Regions from separate parts of the Sphingobium sp. LMA1-1-1.1 genome, predicted to be linked through region 1. Evidence: riboswitches for the same ligand, from Rfam matches in the RefSeq annotation. Region 1 holds a riboswitch; each other region holds the start of a gene.
The links. Region 1 has a riboswitch for cobalamin ahead of MRBLMA1_RS07255 (TonB-dependent receptor). Riboswitches for the same ligand answer to the same signal wherever they lie in the genome.
Positions count from the first base shown of each region.

Region 1 (3,648 bases):
CCATCGAGGAACATGGCCTTGATGCCGCCCTCGACTTGATCGCCCGTCGCGTTGGTGAAGGCGAACTGGGTCGCATTGGTGGTGAAGGTGGTCAGCGTGCCGAGCGGATCGACGCCGGTCGAATATTGCCCATAGAGCGAGATGTTGGAGGTCGGCTGATAGACGCCGCCGATCCGCCAAGTGGTATTGCGGAATTTCCGATTGGTCGCGCCATTGGGAAAGGCATTGACCTCGCTGATGCTGCCGTCCGGGTTATAGACGATGTTCCAGCGTTGCACCTTGTCCCGCTCGTGCCGGATGCCTGCGACCACCGAAAGCTGATCGGTCAGAGCCAGGCGGTCTTCGGCAAAGACGCTATATTCGTTGGTCCGCGTGCGATAGCGGGGCGCGATGCCCTGCGTGTCGTAGAACAGGCCCGGATCGAAGTCGAAGGGATCGACAGCATCCTCCTGTGGGTCCGATCCGAAATCATTGGAATAAGTGAGCTTGATGAGATTGGCGTCGAAGCCGACGACCAGATCGTTTTTCAGGCCCGCAATCGGCTTGCTGATGCGGATGGTCGCCTGATCGCCATATTGGGTCTGGTCATGGAAGATGCCCAGATTGTCCATTCGGTTGATCAGGCCGGTGTCGTCATTGTAGAAATAGCTTTCCAGATTTTTGAACAGACGCTTGCTGGTAAGGCGATAGGCGGCGTTGGAGAGGGTGATGCCGTCGGCCACCGTCCAGTCGGCGGTCAGCGTGGTCCGATTGTCGCGATAGTGCAGGCTGGCGTCGGCGACATTATAGTTGCGCCGCTGGTTGTCCTTCACCAACGCCCCGTCGATCAGCGGCGTGCCGAAATATTCCATCGGCCGCTGATTGCCATAGTCGTTGCGCAGGGTGAGCGTGAAGCTGTCGCTTGGCCGGAAGCGCAGCGCGCCCGAGAGCGCGAGGCTCTTGGAATGGCCACGGTCGACATACCCGTCCGACGCCCGGTAGCTGGCGTCGATCCGGTAGGAGAGCATCTCGCCCAGCGGTCCACCGACACCTGCTGCTGCGCGCCAGCTATCCTGCGAGCCATATCCTGCTTCCGCGTCAAATTCGGTGCGTTCGGCATTGGGGGATCTGGTGATGATGTTCACCGCGCCGCCCAGCGCGCCCTGTCCGTAGAGCACGGAGGCGGGGCCGTTCAGCAATTCGATCCGCTCGACATTCCACGGGTCGGTGGGGAAGGTGATCGTGCCCGCAACCGGGAACAGCCGGACGCCATCAACCAGTTGCAGCACTGAACCCTGACCGGAAAAGCCGCGCAGCGACAGGGCTGTGCCGCCATTGCCCGGATTGGCGGAGGTGGTGACGCCCGGTGCACGGGTTACGGCCGACATTATGTCCAGATCGCCGCGAGCGCGGATCGCGTCGCCATCAATCTGCGCGACGCTGGCTGGCGTTTCGAGCGCGGTCAGCCCCAGGCGCGATCCGGTTTCCGTCTCCTGGAGCAATGCTCCCGGCCGAACGCCCGACACGATGATTTCGGCTGAGCTATCCGCGGCGGTTTCCGCGGCGGCCTGCTGCGTCGTGGTGGCGGCCAGCCCGGTGGCCAGCCAAAATCCTACATTTTTCCATTCCATTGCATGTCTTCCCGGCGTCACGCGACATTCGGGTGGAGACGTGCCGCCAGCGACGGTCGGCGCACGTCAGCAGCCGGACGCCATAGAGCGACCGCCACGCGAACCGATGCGGTCTCCACCGCCCGTTCGTCGCTCAAACGGAAAGATACCGTGCCTTGGCCATCCCCTGGACCGGGCAAGAGCGACCAGACGCTGGCAGGTCTCCTGGCTCGCGGGTCATAGCTTGATGCACGGCCTTCCCAGACCTCGCAGGATTTAGCGTCCGGTCCAGTGGCTGCCTCCTCACACTGGAGGAAGCGATATGCATCGCGCTCGCCGCTTACAGTTGCAGGGACAGCCCCGGATTTGGATGGCCGGAGCCATCCTCACCGCGTTCCCTTTTAAGCCTCTTTCGAGGCACCGGCGCGATCATGCCCGGGACGACGAAGCCGTCGTCCCGGGCAGAGGTGCGTTAGCGGGAGGGTCAATGCTCCGCAAGAGCCTAATCTCACGCCGCCGCGAGACCGAGCCAAGGCGAGATGGCCGATATCCGCATGAGAACCAGGCGCTTAACCAGCGACAACAGGACACGGGATATCGCGAGCATGGGCCAGAACCCGGCTGAGTCCGTCGTACAGCCGGATGCCATGGTTGCTGATCCTGATTTTCGCCGTGCCGGGCTGCTAGCCGTCAATCAAGATTGCGGCGCTATCGCGACTGCCGAATGGTCAGACTCGGCATCAACCGAAATTCCGGCTTCCTTGCGCTCGGAATAGCGATCCACAAGTTGCGCCGCATGCGGTCGCATAAGTACCGTAAAGCGGACCAATTCCTCCATCACATCGACGATGCGCTCGTAGTAGCTCGACGCCCGCATCCGGCCGTCTTGGTCGAACTCCTTGTAAGCCATCGCCACCGACGATTGGTTGGGGATCGTGAACATCCGCATCCAGCGACCCAGCAGGCGCAGCGTGTTGACGGCATTGAACGATTGGGAGCCGCCGGACACCTGCATGACTGCAAGCGTCCGCCCTTGCGTCGGCCGCATCCCGCGAATCTGGAGCGGCAGGTGGTCGATCTGCGTCTTCATGATGCCGCTGATCTGGCCGTGCCGCTCCGGGCTGCACCAGACCATGCCTTCCGACCACAGCGCATGCTCGCGCAATTCATGCACCGCAGGGTGATCGTCTTCCGCCACCTGATCTGGCAGCGGCAGGTCGCTGGGATCGAAGATCCGCGTCTCAGCACCGAAATATTGCAGCAGGCGGGCGGCCTCTTCCACGGCGAGGCGAGAGAAGGAGCGCTCTCGCAGCGAGCCGTAGAGCAGTAGAAAGCGCGGAGGCGGTTGGTCCGGTCCGAGGCCAGTGGCGGGACGAGCCAGCGCAAAGGCCTTGTCCAAGGCAGGCAGATGATCGGGGGCGGTGAGTTCACGCAATCTCATGCGGCAATGGCTTTCTCATACCAGGGACGGGTTCGCTTCACCAAGGCGACAATGGACAGCATCACCGGCACTTCCACCAGCACGCCTACGACCGTTGCCAGCGCGGCGCCGGAGGTGAGCCCAAAGAGGCTGATGGCGGCGGCCACTGCCAGTTCGAAGAAATTGGAGGCGCCGATCAGCGCCGAAGGGCCGGCGACGCACCACGCCACGCCGAAACGGCGGCTGAGCCAGTAGGCGATGCCGGCGTTGAGATAGACCTGAAACAGGATCGGCACGGCAATCAGCGCGATCACCAGCGGTTGCCGGATGATCTGCTCACCCTGGAAGCCGAACAGCAGCACCAGCGTCAGCAGCAGGCTGGCAAGGCTGATCGGGCTGATGGCGGACAGGAAATGCTGAAGTCCCTTCTCGCCGCCGCGAAGAAGCGCTCGGCGGAGCAGTTGGGAGATGATAACCGGGACGACGATGTAGAGCCCCACCGACAGCGCCAGTGTGTTCCACGGCACGGTGATTGATGCCACGCCCAACAGCAGGCCGACGAGCGGTGCGAAGGCAAAGATCATGATCAAGTCGTTCAGTGCCACCTGGCTCAATGTGTAGTTCGGCTCACCGTCGACA
Region 1 covers NZ_JBEGHS010000007.1:8,866-12,513, forward strand. Annotated here, with positions in the region: gene MRBLMA1_RS07255 (TonB-dependent receptor) at 1-1,610, opposite strand, end outside; cobalamin riboswitch at 1,788-2,029, opposite strand; gene arsH (arsenical resistance protein ArsH) at 2,284-3,030, opposite strand; gene arsB (ACR3 family arsenite efflux transporter) at 3,027-3,648, opposite strand, start outside.

Region 2 (3,648 bases), on a different contig from region 1:
CGCCTTCATGGCGCAGGCCAATCCGGCAGCCCTGCGTGAAACCGCCGCCCGCCTCCACGAGGCGCTGGACCGCGCCCTTTGGAAACCCCGGTCGAACAGCGCCGCCATGCTTCTCTCCCAAATCAAGGATGCCTCGCAATGATCGAACGCACGCCCGAACAACATGCCGAAAAGATGAAGAAGAAACAGGCCGCCCATGACAGGATCATGGCCACCAAGACGCAGGAAAAGGGCCTGTTGATCGTCCACACCGGCAAGGGCAAGGGCAAGACGACCGCTGCCCTGGGCATGGTGGTCCGTGCCATTGGCCATGACAGGAAGGTGGGCGTCGTCCAGTTCGTCAAGGGGGCGATGACCACCGGGGAAAAACGGGTGTTCGACGCGTTTCCGGACAATGTCGAGTTCAAGCCGATGGGCGAAGGCTTCACCTGGAATACGCAGGACCGGACCCGGGACATTGCCCTGGCGCGCGAAGCGTGGGATGAGGTGAAACGCATGATCGCCGATCCGGCCTATGACATGGTCCTTGCCGATGAACTCAACATCGTCCTGCGTTATGACTACCTGCCCGTGGAAGAGGTTCTGGAAGCCGTGACCGCCAGAAGCCCGATGAAACATGTGCTCATCACCGGCCGCAACGCGCCCGAAGCGCTGATCGACGCGGCCGATCTCGTCACGGAAATGACGCTTGTCAAACATCCCTTCCGCAGCGGCGTGAAGGCCCAGCCGGGAATCGAATTCTGACACACACCGCCTTCGACATCGCCTCCTTCGAGGATCTGGTCCACCTGCGCCGCGACGTTCGCCATTTTTTGACCGACCCGCTGGACGAAAGCGAGGTGGAAAGGCTCCTCGCCCTTGCGCACAGCGCCCCGTCCGTGGGGCTGTCGCAGCCCTGGCGGTTCGTCCGGATCGAAACGCCGGGGCTGCGCCAGGATCTCGCCGTCCATGTCGATGCCCAGATTGCCCGGGCAGGCAAGATCTATGACGGGGAGGAGGACCGGCTTTACCGCAGCCTCAAATTGCACGGGCTGCGCGAAGCGCCCGTGCTGTTCGCCGTCTATTGCGACGAAGGCACTGAAACAGGGCACAGGCTGGGCGCAATCACTATGCCGGAGGCGCGACGCTACAGTTGCGTGATGGCCATCCACACATTGTGGCTTGCCGCCCGCACGCGCGGCATTGGGCTGGGCTGGGTGTCGATACTGGATCCCGCGACGGTGGATGCGATGCTTGCCATTCCCGGCAACTGGCGCTGCCTCGGGCTGATATGCCTGGGCTATCCTGTAAGCGAAGAGGCGACGCCGGAACTGGAAAGACGGGGCTGGGAACATCGCACCAACTGGCATTCCGCGATCGTCACGCGCTGACGATTGCCGCTGAACGGCTCTTTCCTTTCCCGTCCTCCCCGCCTATGAGGCGTTGCTGGAACGGGTTCCGCCCGCTCCATCGATCGCGTCGGTGCCCCGCGAGGGGCTTAAATGGGAACGCGGTGCGGGAGGATACTCCCTAATCCGCGGCTGTCCCTGCAACTGTAAGCGGCGAGCAAGGCAAGGACGGCCCCCCCATCCGGGGTGGCCAGCCACTGGAGCAATCCGGGAAGGCCCGTGCCAAGGCGACGACCCGCAAGCCAGGATACCTGCCGAACGCAAAGGTCGCTCTAGCCATGGTCCAGGGGATGGTCACGGCTCGGTTCTCCGCACGGGCGACGAATGCGGCTGGGGGACATCCTCCGGTCGTCGTTGCGACGTGGGAGGTGAAGTTCGTTGCCAGACGCGCAAAGCGCATCGTCCGCCGCCGTTCGCGGCTGGTGTCCATCGGCATGGCGTCCGATGACGGCAGGCGACGGGTTGCTGGTACGGGTGCGCCCGCGCCTGGGCCGCCTCACCGTGCCGCAGGCCATCGGACTTGCAAAAGCGGCCCGTTCGCACGGCAACGGCCTGATCGACCTTACCAACCGCGCCGCGCTCCAGCTTCGCGGCGTGACGGAGCAAAGCCATGCTCCACTGCTCCGGCAACTCATCGCTCTTGGTCTCGTCGATCCCGATCCCGGCCGTGAGGCTCGCGGCAATGTCCTGCTCACGCCAGATTCCTCGCCAGGGGACGACACGGAAAACATCGCCCTCAGCCTGATCGAGCATCTTGATGAAATGCCCGAACTTCCCCCCAAGATCGGGATCGCTATCGACGCCGGCCCGGCGCCCTGCCTTGCGGCTGTTCCTGCTGACTTCCGCTTCGAACGCAGCGCAACGGGCGTGCTGCTGCTGAGGATGGACGGACGGATGCTCGGTTCCCCGACCAGGGGCGAAAACGCGGCTCGCGACCTGAGCGCCCTTCTCCACTGGTTTCTGGCCACGGGCGGGGCAGCATCTGGCCGCGCAGCCCGGCACAGGGCGCCTCTGCCAACCGTTGCGGATGTCGCGCCCGCGCCGTCCCGCCCGCCTTCCCAAGCGCTGGCGGCGGCAGCCGGCTCGTTTCACGGCATTCCCTTCGGCCAGTTCCATGCCGACAGCCTCATCGCGCTGGCGGAAAAAGGGAATGTCTGCGCCGTGCGCATCACCCCCTGGCGCGGCCTGATCCTCGAAGGGGCCAAGGAGGATGCCGACAACGTCTCCATTGACCGGCTGCTCGGGATGGATGCCTGCCCTGGCGCACCTGCATGCCCGCAGGCAAGCGTTGCGACCCGCAGCCTCGCCTCCCGGCTCGCACCGCTGGTCAATGGCTCCCTGCATGTGTCGGGCTGCGCCAAGGGCTGTGCCCGACAGGCGCCTGCCGACCTTGTTCTCACCGGCAGGCAGGGCCGCTTCGACCTGTCCCGCAACGGCCCCGCCGGATCATCGCCGGAGTTGACCGGCATGACCGCCGACCAAGTCCTCGCCCATTTTGGAAGGCCCTGATGCCCCAAAACTATGAAACCGATGGCGCCGCCATCTACCGGCAGTCCTTTCGCATCATCCGCACCGAGGCTGATCTCGGCCGCTTCTCGCCTGAGGAGGAGCGCATCGCCGTGCGCATGATCCATGCGGCGGGACTGGTCGAACTTGCGTCCCGGATCCGCTTTTCTCCCTCCTTCGCAGAAGCTGCCATCGCCGCTCTTCAGGCCGGCGCCCCGATCCTCTGCGACGCGCGTATGGTGTCCGAAGGGATCACTGCAAAGCGCCTGCCGGCCGCCAATCCGATCCTCTGCACGCTGAACGATCCGCAAGTGCCCGCGCTGGCGGAGCGCATGTCCAACACCCGCTCTGCCGCCGCGCTTGAATTCTGGCGGCCTTATCTGGCAGGCGCGCTTGTTGCGATCGGCAATGCGCCGACGGCTCTGTTCCATCTGCTCGACATGCTGGAGGATCCCGCCTGTCCTCGCCCGGCCGCGATCATCGGCTGTCCCGTCGGCTTCGTCGGAGCGGCGGAATCGAAGGAGGCGCTCTGGCACGCCCAACCCGTCCCCTGCTGCGTCGTGGAGGGCCGCCTTGGCGGCAGCGCCGTCACGGTCGCGGCGGTCAATGCCATTGCGAGCCCCGCGGAATGACCGGCGGGACCATCCACGGCGTTGGCCTGGGACCGGGCGCGCAGGACCTGATGAGCGTCCGTGCCGACCGGCTGATCCGCGACGCCCGACATATCGCCTATTTCCGCAAGCGGGGACGGTCG
Region 2 covers NZ_JBEGHS010000012.1:96,124-99,771, reverse strand. Annotated here, with positions in the region: gene cobN (cobaltochelatase subunit CobN) at 1-142, shown strand, start outside; gene cobO (cob(I)yrinic acid a,c-diamide adenosyltransferase) at 139-744, shown strand; gene bluB (5,6-dimethylbenzimidazole synthase) at 741-1,370, shown strand; cobalamin riboswitch at 1,443-1,662, shown strand; gene MRBLMA1_RS08030 (cobalamin biosynthesis protein CobG) at 1,833-2,897, shown strand; gene MRBLMA1_RS08025 (precorrin-8X methylmutase) at 2,897-3,526, shown strand; gene cobI (precorrin-2 C(20)-methyltransferase) at 3,523-3,648, shown strand, end outside.
Region 2: another riboswitch for cobalamin. It lies ahead of MRBLMA1_RS08030 (cobalamin biosynthesis protein CobG); the one in region 1 lies ahead of MRBLMA1_RS07255 (TonB-dependent receptor).

Region 3 (3,648 bases), on a different contig from region 1:
CCCGGATCGATCTGTTATTGTCCTCCGCCAGATGGGCATCCAGTTCGCCCGCCAGCGAAGCGGGCCAGAATCCGGCCAGTTGCTGCCCCTTGAGGATGGCGGGTTCAGGGCCGATCAGGGCCTGCGCCAGGCCGTCCGGATAGGCGGGCACGTCGCACCCGGTCGTCAGCACGGCGTCATAACCCTGCGCCAGGGCATGATGCAGCGCCGCGTTGAGGCCGCCCAACGGCCCCATGTCCGCGGCGGGCCGATCCGCCAGCCCGATCATGCCCTCCACCTGCCGGCCGCATACCACGACGGTTTCGACATGGCGGCCGAGAGCCTCGACCGCATGGTCCAGCAGGGTGCGCCCCTCCAGCATCGCCTGCGCCTTGTCGCTGCCGAACCGGCTGGACCGCCCGCCAGCCAGCACCGCCCCCATCAGCCGCATCATGCGCCGCCGCCTATGATCCGGGCATAGCTGTCGGGATCGACATTGCTGCCTGAAATCACCACGACGCCGGCCCCTTCGGCAGGCGGAGCAATTCCGGCCAGCATGGCCGCCAGCGATGCGGCTCCGCCCGGCTCGACCACCAGCTTGAGCACGGAAAAGGCAAAGCGCATCGCGTCGCGCACCTGATCGTCGCTCACCGCCAGGCCCCCGGACAACAGCGCCTGGTTGATGGGAAAGGTCAGCGCTCCCGGCGTCGGAGACAGCAGCGCGTCGCAGATCGACCGCGCATCGGGCGACACGCTTTCCCGCTTGCCGCTGGCCAGGGACCGCGCCGTATCGTCGAACGCTTCCGGTTCCACCGCATGGATGTTGACCTCGGGCATGCGCGCCTTCACCGCCGTCGCGATCCCCGACACCATGCCGCCGCCGCCGCAATTGACCAGGATCTGGCCGATCTTCGCGCCAGCTTCGGCGGCCTGCTCCATGATCTCCAGCCCGATCGTGCCCTGGCCCGCCATGATGAAGGGATCGTCGAAGGACGGCACCAGCACCGCGCCCCTCTCGGTCGCCAGCCGCGTGGCGATCTCCTCCCGGTTATCGGTGAAGCGGTCATAGGCAACGACTTCGGCGCCCAGCGCCCGCGTGTTCGCCGTCTTGATCGCGGGCGCGTCGGCCGGCATCACGATCGTCGCCGCGATCCCCAGCAAGCGCGCCGCAAAGGCGACGCCCTGCGCGTGATTGCCCGATGACCAGGCGACGACGCCTGCCTTTCGCTCCCCGGCGTCCAGCCGGGCCAGCCGGTTGTAGGCACCGCGGAACTTGAACGATCCGCTGTGCTGCGCGCCCTCGAACTTCACCAGCACCCGCCGGCCGCAGCGGGCGTTGAGCGCCGCATTTTCCAGCAGGGGGGTGCGGATGGCGGCGGGGGCGATGACCCGCGCCGCATCCTCGACATCGGCGGCGTTGATGGCGAACGACATGCAATCTCCTTCTGCGGCTGCCCCTTGGCATGGCCGCCGCTTTCCCTTATGGCGCCCGGCGCGGGCAGGGCAAAGCCCCTGCGCGCAAGGAAGATCGCGCCGGTGCCCGGAAGGGCTGAAAACGGGAATGCGGTGCGGACGGGAAGCCGTCCCAATCCGCGGCTGTCCCTGCAACTGTAAGCGGTGAGCGCGATGCACTTCGGCCCCCAGGGCCGGCCACTGGACGCAAGTCCGGGAAGGCGTGCATCGCCGCATTGACCCGCGAGCCAGGAGACCTGCCGACGCATGGTCGCTCTTGCCTTGGTCCAGGGTATGGCCACGGCACGGTGTTCTCCGTCTGAGCGACGAAGCGGCGCGGGGCCGCATCGGTGTGGGGGAGGGCGCGGGCGCCAGCCATTTTCCCCTGTCCGGCCGCATGAGCGGACGCCCTGAGCCATGTTGCATCGCGCTCAGGGGGAAGACAGACATGTTGAGGATTTCCGTTTCCATCGCCGCCTTGCTCGCGGCCGCACCTGCGCTGGCGGAGGATGAGATCATCGTCACCGCGCTGGGCATCGAACAGCCGCGCGACGAGGTCGGCCAGGCCGTCACCGTGATCGACGCCGACACCATCCGCACCCGCCAGAGCGTCAGCGTGGTCGACCTGCTGGCCACCACGCCGGGCGTGCGCTTCAACCGCAGCGGCAGCCTGGGCGGCGTGACCGGGGTTTCGTTGCGCGGCGCGGAAACGACGCAGACGCTGGTGCTGATCGACGGGGTCAAGGTCAACGACCCCAGCGGCATCGGCGACATGTACGATTTCGGCAATCTGCTGACCGGCAATATCCAGCGGATCGAGATTTTGCGCGGCTCCAACTCGATCGTCTACGGCAGCCAGGCGATCGGCGGCGTGGTCAACGTCATGACCGGAACGCCCGGCACCGGCTTTGCCGGCAATGCCTCCGTCGATTACGGCTACAGCAATACGCTGAACGCGAAGGCGGACGTTTCGGGCGGCAGCGGCAGCGGCATCGCGTCGGGCGGCGTCGGCATCGCCTATTTCAACACCGACGGCATTTCCTCCGCCGCCAGCGGCACCGAAAAGGACGGCTATGAGAATATCGCCGCCAATGCCAGGCTGAAGCTGTCCTTCACCGATACCCTCAACCTCGACCTGCGCGGCTATTATATCCATGCCGACCTGGATACCGACAATGGCGTGGTGGACAGCACCACGGACTCCTCGAAATCGGATCAATATGTCGGCTATGCGGGCCTCAACCTTGCGTTGCTCGACGGCAGGCTCACCAATCGGGCGGCCGTCACTTGGTTCCGCATCGACCGCGACTATACGTCCGCTTTCGGGCCTTATGCCTATTCCGGCACCAATTTGCGCTTCGAATATGAAGGGGTCTACCAGCCGGTCGATCAGGCGAAGCTGGTCTTCGGCTATGAACATGAGCGGCCCGACTATGATTTTTCCGGCTTCGGTTCCACCGAACGCCACAAGGCCGATATCGACAGCGTCTATGCGCTGGCCGTCGTCAAGCCCCTTGCCGGCCTGTCGCTGACCGGCGGCGTGCGGCATGACGATCACAGCCAGTTCGGCGGCGCGACGACCTTCGGCGCCAACGCCAATTACACGCCCAATGCCGGCGCGACCAATATCCGCATGAGCTATGGCGAGGGGTTCAAGGCGCCGTCGCTCTACCAGCTTTACGGCGCCGATGTCGGCAATGCCGGCCTGCGTCCCGAGCGGTCGAAAAGCTACGATATCGGTTTTGACCAGAGGCTCGACGGCGACCGGGCGATCCTCTCCGTCACGGCGTTCCGCCGCGATACCAGAAACCAGATCAACTATGATTATTCGATCGGCCTCTATGGCGGGTATAATAATCTCGACCGCACCCGCGCCAAGGGGGTGGAGGCGATGCTGACGCTGAGGCCGGTCGATGCGCTGACCGTCACGGCCGCCTACAGCCATGTCGATGCGCGCGACCGCAGTAGCGGCGCCCGGCTGCCCCGCCGCGCCCCCGACGCGGTCAGCGTTTCAGCGGATTATGTCTGGCCCTTCGGCCTGTCGACCGGCGCCACCGTGACGATGGTGGGCGACAGCTTCAACGACGCGACCAATCTGGTACGGCTGGACGGCTATGCGATAGCGAACATCCGGGCGTCTTTCCCGATCATGGAGAAGCTGGAAATCTATGGCCGCATCGACAATGTCACCGATGCGAAATACGCCACGGTCTATGG
Region 3 covers NZ_JBEGHS010000056.1:84,409-88,056, forward strand. Annotated here, with positions in the region: gene mobA (molybdenum cofactor guanylyltransferase) at 1-430, opposite strand, end outside; gene MRBLMA1_RS19495 (threonine ammonia-lyase) at 430-1,413, opposite strand; cobalamin riboswitch at 1,497-1,710, shown strand; gene MRBLMA1_RS19500 (TonB-dependent receptor plug domain-containing protein) at 1,880-3,648, shown strand, end outside.
Region 3: another riboswitch for cobalamin. It lies ahead of MRBLMA1_RS19500 (TonB-dependent receptor plug domain-containing protein); the one in region 1 lies ahead of MRBLMA1_RS07255 (TonB-dependent receptor).

Region 4 (3,648 bases), on a different contig from region 1:
GCGTGAACTGATAGTCGCGGGCCGTATCCTCGGCAAAGGCGCCCATGGGCTTGCCGCGGTCATAGGCGTCCTCCAGCCCGTCCATCATCATCGTGTCGATGATCCGGTCATGGCCGATGCGCGCGCCGGAGCGATGCTTGGACAGGGCATAGGGTGCATTGGTCATGCTCTCCATGCCGCCCGCAATGACGATATCGACGGTTCCCGCGCTCAGCGCTTCTGCGGCCATGATCGCCGCCTGCATGCCGGAACCGCACATCTTGTTGACGGTGGTCGCTTCGACGGACTGTGGGAGACCTGCGCCAAGCGCCGCCTGTCTGGCGGGCGCCTGCCCAAGCGCGGCGGGCAGGACGCAGCCCATATAGATGCGGTCAATGGCTTCCGGCGCGGCACCCGAACGCTCGACCGCCGCCTTTACCGCCACGGCGCCCAGTTCCGGCGCGGAAACGCCGGAAAGCGCGCCTTGAAAGCCACCCATCGGGGTGCGGGCATAGCCGGCGATGATGATATCCTTGCTCATTGCTCTTTCCTCAAGCGGTTCGGGAGCGAACCCTGCACCATATCATGGCGCGAATCGCAACAAGGGTTTCCGCCCGCGTCGCTCGCCTCTTCTCCTATCGCGACCATGCGCGCAACGGAGGTGTCGCTGAAGGCGGCGATGCGGTGGGGCCCTTCAGCCGTTACGCTTGGGGACCGTCGACCCCCGACGATTGGGCATGGTGACGGAACCGCTTTCCGGGTCGTCCGCCTTCTTCTCGCGCCGACCCATGCGCTTTTCGATCAGGAGGAGCAGGGACAGCAGGACCAGCGCGATCAGCGATCCTGCAAGCACGAGCACATATTGGCCGGCTCCTGCCGTGATCCCGACGGCTGCCGCCATCCACAGGCTGGCGGCCGTCGTCATGTTGCGCACATCGCCGCCGCGCACGAAGATGAGGCCACCTGCAATGAAGCCGATTGCCTGGGCAAGACCCTGAACGACGCGGATCGGATCGCTGTCCTGATGGGCTTCCGCCAGTTCCAGTGCTGACAAAGTCAGCATCGCCGAACTCAGCGACACCAGTCCATGGGTACGCAGGCCCGCATCATGACCGTGACATTCCCGCTCAAATCCCAGCGCAAGGCCCAGCAGGGTTGCGAGCAAAAGGCGGATGAGCGTGGTACCGAAATCATTGGCCAACATGGCCATAATACACGCGAAGGAAACTTGCCGTTCCATCCATGGCGACGAATTCGACAAGCCGCGTTCGCTATGGGATGTTAACGGTCGTCGCTGTCGGAAGAAACATGTGCAATCAGGCCGTTGACCCGCATTTCATTTTCAGCGGTGCATGCGAACAACTGACAGAACCAATCCATCCATCGCGTCAGAATCGCCATGGTTCCTCTCCCTCATTACGTGCGATGATAGCAGTTCGGGCGAGTGAAGAGAAGTGTAACCATCGCAAATCGGCGCACCGCTGCGGGTCGGTGAATTCTTCGCCTTTTACGACCTTGCGATCGGGCGAATGCAGTCTTATCAGCGCCAGTGCGACAGGTTCCCCGTCAGGGGATGAAAAGGGAAGTCGGGTGGAACGCCCGCGCTGCCCCTGCAACTGTAAGCGGCGAGCGATCCAGCCATCGCGCCATTGGAACCAAAGGTTTCGAGAAGGCGGCCGGAAAGCGTCGACCCGTGAGCCAGGAGACCTGCCTGACGCGGTCGTTCTTCGGCCGGACAGGGTGTGCCGGACGAACGGGGATATCCTCGCCGAGCGACAGTCATCGCCTTGCCGGCGCGGCCGTGCAGGGGAGTCCTGTCGCCTGCCCGATGCCGGCCAGTCCTCTCCCGCGCGGTTCCCGACAGGGCATATGCCGTCGGGGCTGGAGGATATGATATGACTTTTTTGCGGGACCATCGCTGATGTTGCGGCCTGTGGGGCCTGGGGCTTCGGTGGTCGTTTGTTCGACCTGCCGCCTTTCGGCGGAACAACGGGAGGATGCGGCGGGGCGGCGGGGCGGCGCCTTGCTGGCGCAGGCGATGCAGAAGATACGCGACGGCGATTCCGCCTATGCGGGCATCGCCGTGCAGGACATGCCCTGCCTCTTCGCTTGTCAGCGCCACTGCACGGTGCATGTGCGCGGGACCGGCAAGGTCGGCTATGTGCTGGGCGATTTCACTCCGGATGAGGACGCCGCGCGCGCGATCCTCGATTATGCCGTGCGCCATGCCGAAAGCGAAGAGGGCGTGGTGCGCTATGCCGAATGGCCGCAGGGCGTTAAGGGGCATTTCATCGTCCGGACGCCGCCCGAAGGTTTTGTCTGCTCATGATCCGGTTCAGCGACAGCATGGCCTTTGCCGTGGCGCTGAAGGATTTGCCGGCTCCGGATGCAGAGTTCATCGATGCCGCAGCGGCGCGGCAGGCCATATTGACGAAGCCCGCCGGTTCCTTGGGGCGACTGGAGGAAATCGCCCTGTTCATGGCTGGCTGGCAGGGCCGGGAGCGGCCTGTGGCGGAGCGCCTCCGCGCCGCGATCTTCGCGGGCAATCATGGCGTGGTCGCGCGGGGGGTCAGCGCCTATCCCGCCGAGGTGACCGCGCAGATGGTGGCGAATTTCCGTCATGGCGGAGCGGCAATCAATGCGCTGGCCCAGGCCTGTGGGGCGGAACTAACCGTGGTCGCGATCGATCTGGACAGGCCTACGGGCGACATCTGTGTCGAGGCCGCCATGAGCGAGGCCGATTGCCTGGCCGCGATCAATGCGGGCGCGGCGGTGGTGGAAGCGGGGCTGGACCTGCTGCTGCTGGGCGAAATGGGCATTGCCAACAGCACGCCGGCCGCGGCGCTCTGCGCCCAGGCATTCGGCGGTCCGGCGGGTCATTGGATCGGGCGCGGCACGGGCGTGGACGGCGAGGGATTGATACGCAAGGCCGATGCGGTGGAGCGGGCACTCGCCGTGCATGGAGGGCAGTGCATCAATGCGTTCGAAACCCTGCGGCGACTGGGCGGGCGAGAGATCGCGGCGCTGGCCGGAGCGGTGTTGGCGGCGCGAATGCGGCGCGTTCCCGTGATGCTGGACGGGTTTATCGGTTGCGCGGCGGTCGCGCCGCTGGCGAAGGATAATCCGGCGATCACCGGCCACTGCCTGGCGGCCCATCTGTCGGCGGAGACAGGGCATCAGCGACTCCTGGCTGCGCTGGCCTTGGAACCTTTTCTGCGGCTCGACATGCGGCTGGGCGAGGGAAGCGGTGCGGCGGTCGCGGCGCAGATCGTCCGCTCCGCCCTTGCCGCGCATCGGGACATGGCGAGCTTTGCCGAAGCGGCGGTGGCCAGCGCCCTGTGAGCGCCTTTTCCCTCCATCTGATGCGGCATGGCGCGCCGCAGCTTGCCGGGCGTCTGCTCGGTCATCTGGACGCACCGCCGGAAACGGAGGGCATCGCCCTCTGCGTCGAGCGGGCGCGGGGGCTGGATTTCGCCCGGCTGGTGACATCGGACCTCGCCAGAGCGCGAGTGCCGGGCGCCGTCATCGCGGCGGAGCGCGGAATCGAACACCGGGTGGATGCGCGCTGGCGGGAGTTGAATTTCGGGGATTGGGAGGGGACGGACCCCACGAGCCTTCCGGCGGACGACCTGGCGCGATTTTGGGATGATCCGGATCGATTTCCGCCGC
Region 4 covers NZ_JBEGHS010000012.1:68,981-72,628, forward strand. Annotated here, with positions in the region: gene MRBLMA1_RS07900 (acetyl-CoA C-acyltransferase) at 1-520, opposite strand, end outside; gene MRBLMA1_RS07905 (MgtC/SapB family protein) at 674-1,183, opposite strand; cobalamin riboswitch at 1,519-1,708, shown strand; gene MRBLMA1_RS07910 (DUF1636 domain-containing protein) at 1,901-2,308, shown strand; gene cobT (nicotinate-nucleotide--dimethylbenzimidazole phosphoribosyltransferase) at 2,305-3,321, shown strand; gene MRBLMA1_RS07920 (histidine phosphatase family protein) at 3,318-3,648, shown strand, end outside.
Region 4: another riboswitch for cobalamin. It lies ahead of MRBLMA1_RS07910 (DUF1636 domain-containing protein); the one in region 1 lies ahead of MRBLMA1_RS07255 (TonB-dependent receptor).